2 linked regions of the Flavisolibacter tropicus genome follow. Each later gene encodes a partner of the first gene's protein in a complex. Links are inferred from orthologs where the notes say so. Each region holds a gene or a part of one and is shown on either strand. Other genes may lie near its edges.

Region 1 (3,774 bases):
GAGATACAATTCGATAAGTAGTAGGTGATTTTTTCAAGTAAGCTTTGAATTTACCTTCAGGTAAACCGTCTATCCATACAATTCCTTTGTTTACAGAATCTAAAGTAATTGTAACAGAGGGTGTTGCTTCAGTAGCTACTGTAGCTGGAGCTTGCGCTGTAACAGGAGCTGTTTGAGAAGCATTAGAATCTGTAGCAGTAGGAGCTGTAGTAGTAGCTGGTGCTGTAGTGGCAGGAGCACTAACTGCGCCAGGAGTACCTGAAGCTAGTTGATAAGAACCTAATACAGGGAAAGTCTTTTCTACTGTTAAAGGAGCTGGCATTGGAAGTAGTTTATACTTCGCTGCAATAGAGTCTACCGTTGACTGAGCATTAACTGTTGCGCCAATAAATAGGGCAATGATTGCTGATAAAAAGGTGTTTTTCATTTGTTAGCAAATTATGTGATGGAAAGGTTTTTGCCCCTTCTAAGACAATATTGTGCCAAAAACGTTAATTGGGGGAAAACCCGCTAAAAAAATTTAATAGATGTTAAAGAAGTGCAAGAGAATGTATGGCACCGTATCTTCGCTTACTAAAAAATTTGGGAATTAACCGAATGAAAAAAGGGACAAAGAAGCCAATCGAAGTGCCGGTAGATGGAGAGTTTATTGAAGTATACGGCGCCAGAGAGCATAATTTGAAGAATATTGATATTAACATTCCTAAAAATCAGCTTGTTGTTATTACTGGTATAAGTGGTAGTGGTAAGTCTTCTTTAGCCTTCGATACCATCTTTGCAGAAGGACAGCGACGCTATATGGAAACCTTTGGAGCCTATGCCCGTCAGTTTATGGGCGAGATGGAGCGTCCAGATGTAGACAAAATCATGGGGTTATCTCCGGTTATCTCTATAGAACAAAAGACTACCAATAAAAACCCTCGTTCTACTGTTGGTACTGTCACGGAGATCTATGACTTCCTTCGTTTATTATATGCACGTGCCAGCGAGGCTTATTCTTACAACACCGGTAAGAAAATGGTTAAGTGGAGTGAAGATGAAATTGTCAATAACCTTTTCAAAAAGCTGGATGGCTATAAAGTAACATTTCTGGCACCTTTAGTAAGAGGTAGAAAAGGACATTACCGCGAACTATTTGAAGAAGTACGAAAGAAAGGTTTTTTAAAAGTTCGTGTAGATGGAGAAATAAAAGACCTAACGCCTAAAATGCAGTTGGACCGCTATAAGATTCATGATATAGAACTGGTAGTGGACCGTCTGAAAGTAGAAAAATCAATGCGCACACGCATTAGCCAAAGTGTACAACAATCGTTGAAGCTTGGTAAGGACCTGATGTTTGTGGCCTATGAAAAAGATAATGGAAGCGGTGCTGGTGAGGTATCTTATAGCCGTCAGTTGATGTGTGAAGACACGGGTATTTCGTATGAAGAACCATCACCAAACTCGTTTTCTTTTAACTCACCTTATGGTGCTTGTCCTACTTGTAAAGGCTTAGGGCAAGTATATAATGTAAGTATGAGTGCTATAATCCCTGATGATAGTTTAAGTATTAATGAGGGTGGTATAGCACCTTTGGGTGGCGAACGTGAGGCTTATTCTTTTAGACAGGTACAGCAACTAGCCAGACGCAATAAATTCAGTTTAGATAAGCCGGTTAAAGATTTGCCAGAGAAGGCATTAAACCTGTTGCTGTATGGAAAAGAAGAAGGAATAACAGGCGATGAACTGCATTTTGATGATGAAGAAATAAGTGAAGGTTCAAGCAATGGTGAGTTTGAAGGTGTTGTAAATCAAATAAAGCGTTGGTTTGCTACCAGTACATCCGAGGCCATACAGCGATGGGCAGAAGCTTTTATGGAGCTAACTACTTGCCCTACATGTAATGGTACACGCCTTAAAAAAGAAAGCTTGTGGTTCAAGGTAGATGGAAGAAATATTTCAGAACTCAGTCAATTGGACCTGGTGCAGCTTGCGGCTTGGTTTAAAGATATTGAGAGCCGTATGAGCCAAAAGCAAAATGTTATAGCCCGTGAGTTGAATAAGGAAATACGGGAGCGGTTGCAGTTTTTGCTGGATGTGGGATTAACCTACCTGACATTAAATAGACCAACGCGAACCCTAAGTGGGGGAGAGAGCCAGCGTATCCGCTTAGCTACGCAGATCGGATCTCAATTGCAAGGCATCACTTACATTTTGGATGAACCTTCTATTGGATTACACCAGCGTGATAACCACCGGTTAATTACGGCGTTAAAGAACCTTCGTGATATTGGAAACAGTGTGTTGGTTGTAGAGCATGATAAAGACATTATGTTGGCGGCAGACCATCTTATTGATATTGGCCCTAAGGCTGGCTATCATGGTGGCCGCGTGATGGGACAGGGCAAACCGGAAGATGTTTTGAGAAATGATACCCTGACAGCACATTTTTTAAATGGCGAAAGAGAAATTGAAGTTCCAAAGGAGCGTCGTAAAGGCAATGGTAAGACTATTACATTGAAAGGTGTAACAGGGAATAATTTAAAGAATGTAAGTACTACATTCCCATTAGGTAAGTTTATCGTTGTTTCTGGTGTTAGCGGTAGTGGAAAATCAACACTAATTAATGATACGCTGTATCCGATCTTATCGCATCACTGTTATGGATCTAAGGGTACACCTATGCCTTATAAATCCATAAAAGGCTTAGAGCATATTGATAAGGTCATTGAAATTGATCAAACGCCTATCGGGCGTACACCGCGGAGCAACCCCGCTACCTATTGTGGCTTCTTTACAGAAATCAGAACACTGTTTGCTTCAATTCCTGAAGCAAAGATCCGTGGCTACAATGCAGGACGCTTTTCCTTTAATGTGAAAAGCGGCCGTTGTGAAGTGTGCGAAGGTGGTGGTATGCGGGTTATTGAAATGAACTTCCTGCCCGATGTATATGTGCATTGCGAAAAGTGCAATGGTAAGCGCTACAACAGGGAAACATTAGAGATCCGCTACAAAGGAAAGTCCATTGCCGATGTATTGGACCTAACAGTAGAAGAGGCGGTAGAGTTTTTTCAAAATGTTCCCTTCCTTTACAGAAAAATCAAAGTGTTGCAAGATGTAGGGTTAGGGTACATCACGCTTGGGCAATCGGCCGTTACCTTATCAGGTGGTGAAGCGCAGCGTGTAAAACTGGCAACTGAGCTGGCGAAGAAAGATACAGGTAAGACCTTTTATATTTTAGATGAGCCAACTACAGGCTTGCATTTTGAAGATATCCATCACTTGTTAGAGGTACTTAATAAATTGGTGGATAGAGGTAATACGGTACTGGTTATTGAACATAATCTGGATGTTGTGAAAGTAGCAGACCATATTATTGATCTTGGCCCTGAAGGGGGTTCTGGTGGAGGACAGATTTTGTTTGAAGGTACACCGGAAGACCTGGTTAAAGTTAAAGCAAGCTTTACAGGGCAGTTCTTAAAAGATGAATTGAAGCCCAGGAAAAAACTGTTGAATTAAACGCTAGTAGGTAAATAAAAAAAGCCGCATAAATCAGAAGAATTTATGCGGCTTTTTTTATTTGTAAATGACTTATGGTTGTTGAAACAAAGAGCGTTTATTGATTCCAGTAAGGGGAGACAGAGAATGATTAATAAAATTGTAATTAGCGTACTATAGGGAACGGATTAGGTTTATTCAACCAGGATTTGAATTTTATTAAGTTCTCTGTCGCTTACTGGAAAGATCTTATTCTAATTTAGAAGTTGTTTCAGTTAATATACATAATTCTTAGTA
Region 2 (4,312 bases), 3.0 Mb from region 1 along the record:
GGTGCCTCATTCAATAACATTGAAGGTAATTTGCCAGATATGCCTGTACGTTGGGGTATGATCGTTCCTGCTACCGTGAGTGTAAATGGGAATGACCTGGGCGGAATACTAATAGGAACCGAACTAGGCGTATGGTATACACCTAAAACAGCAGGTACCAGTACAGCTTGGGTGCCGCAGAGTAATAACCTGCCCAATACACGAATCGATATGCTGCGCTTGCGGACTTCCGACCTATTGCTGGTAGCGGCCACTCATGGTAGAGGTCTTTATACCACTAACCTGGCCTCCTCCACTACTGGAATAGATCAGCAACCCAATACAGCAGGCTTTATACAATATATTTCTGCCAACCAGCAGCAACTACTCATTAAAGTGGGTGGACTTACAACGGCCAAAATTGAAATGCGGATCTATAATGCGGAAGGCCAATTGGTGCTTACTAAAAAAGATCGCTATGTAGATCAGCATATTGGTACCGTGCAGTTCCCTAAAGGGGTATATATTCTTAAAGTATTTGGTAATAATGGAGAAAAGTACTCCGAGCGGTTTAGGTTGTAGTAATAATGGGATTAAGAATAAGCTTCAATAGGACTTCATTTTTTTAATAGACTTGCGTTTTTAGCATTACTAATAGTTTTAGATTTTTACCTTTGCACCCTTCATGAGTGTCCAGGATTTGCTGAAAACCTATCAACAATCGCCCCGCCTTTTTCAGTTGGCGGACCGGCTTTCTTTTGCCCAGCCTGAAAAAATCTATTTAAAAAACCTGCGGGGTAGTGCATCACAGTTTATTGCAGCAGGTGCATTTATGCATCCCTCTTGCAGTCAGTTGAATCATGTGTTCATTTGTAATGATGCTGAGGATGCGGCGTATTTTCATAATACGCTGGAAAACCTTACGCAGGCACTGAATATCTTTTACTTCCCGTCTTCTTTTAAGAACCGAAAAAACTATCGGTTGCTAAATTCGTCGCACGTGATGCTGCGGACAGAGGCTTTGACCAGGTTTGCAGCAGGAGCCGGAAATCGAGTAGGGGCATTGGTAACTTACCCAGAAGCGGTGTTTGAAAAAGTGGTGATTTCCAAAGCGATCTCTGAAAACATCATCTACATAAAATCAGGTGATGTACTGGATACCGATAGGCTGTATGAAAAACTGGTGAATTATGGTTTTGAGCGTACTGATTTTGTATATCAGCCTGGACAGTTTGCTGTGCGGGGTGGTATAGTAGATATTTACTCTTTTGGTAACGATAAGCCTTATCGCATTGAGCTTTTTGGTAATGATGTAGACTCAATTCGTATTGTTGACCCAGAGACACAATTAAGTGAGCGGCGTTTGCTACAGGTAAGTATCATTCCCAATGTGGAAACGCAATTGGAAGAAGCGGGTAAAGTGTCTTTGTTGGATTTCTTACCGGAGAATACTATTGTGTGGTTACAAGATGAGGAGTTGACACGCGAGCGCCTTTTAACGGGCGCAGAGGACGTGCAGCAGTTCCTGCAAATGATAGCAGAGCGACCACCACAAGCGGAAGAAGATGATCAGTTAGAAAAGCGGACAGTAACCTTAGATGACTTCGTCACTGCTGATACCTTCTTTGAGCAACTGGCCAATCGGCACACGCTGTATTTTGGACATGAGCGCCCTTCTCAGTTTCATTTTGAAATAGCGTTCAATACAAAGGAGCAACCGTCTTTTAACAGACAGTTTGATTTGCTGATCAAGGACCTTAAAAGCTGGGAGGCAAAAGGATTTACACTCAATCTGTTTGCTGAAAATCCTAAGCAATTAGAACGCCTGTATAGCATATTTAAAGACCTAAATCAGGAAATTAACTTCACTCCACTGGCAACCTCTATTCATGAAGGTTTTATTGATGAAGATCTCAAGCTGATCTTTTATACCGATCACCAGATTTTCCAGCGTTATCACAAATACAAGGTCAAGCAAGCTTATAATAAGAATAAGGCGCTTACCCTACGTTCATTACGTGAACTACAGCCTGGTGATTTTGTGACGCATATAGATCATGGAGTGGGCGTATATAGTGGACTGCAGAAAATAGAAGTGAATGGCAAGCTACAAGAAGCGGTTCGCATCATTTATAAAGACAGCGATATATTGTACGTCAATATCAATTCGCTGCACAAGATTGCTAAGTACACTGGCAAGGAAGGAACCGTACCAAAGGTCAATAAACTGGGTAGTGATGTATGGTCCAAGCTGAAAGAAAAGACCAAAACAAAGGTTAAAGAGATTGCCTTTGATTTGATCAAGCTATATGCCCAGCGGAAAGCGCAACAAGGATTTCAGCATACGCCCGACAATTACATGCAAACGGAATTGGAGGCCTCATTTATCTATGAGGATACACCCGATCAAAGCAAGGCTACTGCCGATGTAAAGAAGGATATGGAAGCACCATCGCCAATGGACCGATTGGTTTGCGGTGATGTAGGCTTTGGAAAAACAGAGATCGCTATCCGGGCAGCTTTTAAAACCTGTGTTGATGGCAAGCAGGCGGCCATCATGGTGCCCACGACGATATTGGCCTTTCAGCATTATAAAACATTACGTGAGCGCTTGAAGGACTTCCCTGTAACGGTAGATTATGTTAACCGTTTTAAAACGGCTAAAGAAAAGAAAGAAACGCTGAAGAAACTGGAAGAGGGGAAGATTGATATCATTGTTGGAACCCACGCACTGCTGGGTAAAGAAGTGAAGTTTAGAGATCTTGGGTTGATGATCATTGACGAAGAACAGAAGTTTGGCGTAGGGCATAAGGAAAAACTTAAAACGCTAAAGACCAATATTGACTGTTTAACACTGACGGCGACGCCAATTCCCCGGACCTTACAGTTTAGCCTGATGGGGGCTCGTGACCTTTCTATTATCAATACCCCGCCACCTAACCGTCAGCCCATACAGACTGAAGTGCGTGTATACCAGGAAGACTTTGTGCGGGATGCTATCTATTTTGAAACGGAGCGGGGCGGCCAGGTATTCTTTATTCATAACCGCATACAAGGACTAGCAGAAATGGCTGGTATCCTGCAAGGGCTTTGTCCTGATCTAAGTATTGGTTGGGCGCATGGTCAGCTGGAAGGGCATGAATTGGAAGAGCGCATATTAGACTTTATCGATAAGAAGTATGATGTATTAGTTTGTACCAATATCGTAGAAAGTGGAGTGGATATTCCTAACGTCAATACCATTGTTGTTAACAACGCTCACCAGTTTGGCCTAAGTGATCTGCACCAGTTGCGTGGCCGTGTAGGACGAAGCAATAAAAAAGCATTTTGTTATCTCTTGGCACCGCCTATGAGTACCCTGCCAACAGATTCCCGTAAGCGCTTACAAACCTTAGAGCAGCATAGCGATCTAGGCAGTGGTTTCCAGATCGCCATGCGAGACCTGGATATTCGTGGTGCCGGTAATATGTTGGGAGGCGAACAGAGCGGCTTTATGGCAGAAATAGGCTTTGAGATGTACCAGAAGATCCTGGAAGAAGCCATTAAAGAACTTAAACGCACTCAGTTTAAAGAGCTTTTCAAAGAAGAAATCTCCAAACAGGATGACTTTGTTGCAGATTGTACCATTGACACGGATCTGGAGATTTTGATTCCGGATTCATATGTAGAAAACATCACAGAGCGATTATCGCTGTATTCGCGGCTGGATAACTGCGATAACGATGAGGAATTGGAGCAGATGGAGACCGAATTTGTAGATCGCTTTGGACCTATCCCCCCTCAGGTTCAAGACCTGTTTATTACCGTTCGTTGCCGTAAAATGGCTGTAGCCTTAGGTTTTGAAAAACTGATGTTGAAGGATAATATATTAAAATGTTACTTCATTAATAGACCAGACTCACCGTATTTTGAATCGGCGTTGTTCAATAATATCTTAGATTATTTACAAACCGGAACCAACAAAGCCCGTTTAAAACAGGTAGGCAAACTGTTTATGTTGGTGGTAGAACCGGCAAATAGTATGCAGGATATATTCTCATTCTTACAGCGTATGCATATGGCTGTTGTAAAATAGTTGCAAACGGGCGATTCTTTTGGCCTTTCCTGATTTTAAAGCCGTTTGCTTTTTACTATTTTTATAGTATAATATCGCTATGATGCTTCGCCAATACTTTCTGCTAACAGTACTTTTAGGGTTAAGTGGATTTGCGTTTGCCCAGAAAGAGAAAAAGGCCATTCGTTTAAAGAGTGGAGTCGTTTATGCAGCTCCTAATATTATTACTGATTCCATAGAGCAGTTTAATAAAAAAGCCTTTCATAAGGAAAAAGCCTT

The links.
Region 2: the proteins of uvrA (region 1) and mfd are in contact, whole or in part, in a crystal structure (PDB 4DFC), measured with the Escherichia coli proteins. The link is inferred for Flavisolibacter tropicus from one-to-one orthologs.

What each region holds. Positions count from the first base shown.
Region 1 is NZ_CP011390.1:1,886,612-1,890,385, reverse strand. Bases 247-3,698 are described here. They hold uvrA (excinuclease ABC subunit UvrA), read left to right. Parts: upstream 247-597; coding sequence 598-3,498; downstream 3,499-3,698. Other genes in these bases: SY85_RS07905 (hypothetical protein), read right to left, coding at 247-427. In the rest of the region: more of SY85_RS07905, read right to left, coding at 1-246; SY85_RS07895 (hypothetical protein), read right to left, coding at 3,769-3,774. UniProt on the Escherichia coli protein: The UvrABC repair system catalyzes the recognition and processing of DNA lesions. UvrA is an ATPase and a DNA-binding protein. A damage recognition complex composed of 2 UvrA and 2 UvrB subunits scans DNA for abnormalities.
Region 2 is NZ_CP011390.1:4,848,276-4,852,587, forward strand. What follows is about bases 265-4,254. They hold mfd (transcription-repair coupling factor), read left to right. Parts: upstream 265-664; coding sequence 665-4,054; downstream 4,055-4,254. Other genes in these bases: SY85_RS20820 (T9SS type A sorting domain-containing protein), read left to right, coding at 265-561; SY85_RS20830 (S8 family serine peptidase), read left to right, coding at 4,134-4,254. In the rest of the region: more of SY85_RS20820, read left to right, coding at 1-264; more of SY85_RS20830, read left to right, coding at 4,255-4,312. UniProt on the Escherichia coli protein: Couples transcription and DNA repair by recognizing RNA polymerase (RNAP) stalled at DNA lesions. Mediates ATP-dependent release of RNAP and its truncated transcript from the DNA, and recruitment of nucleotide excision repair machinery to the damaged site.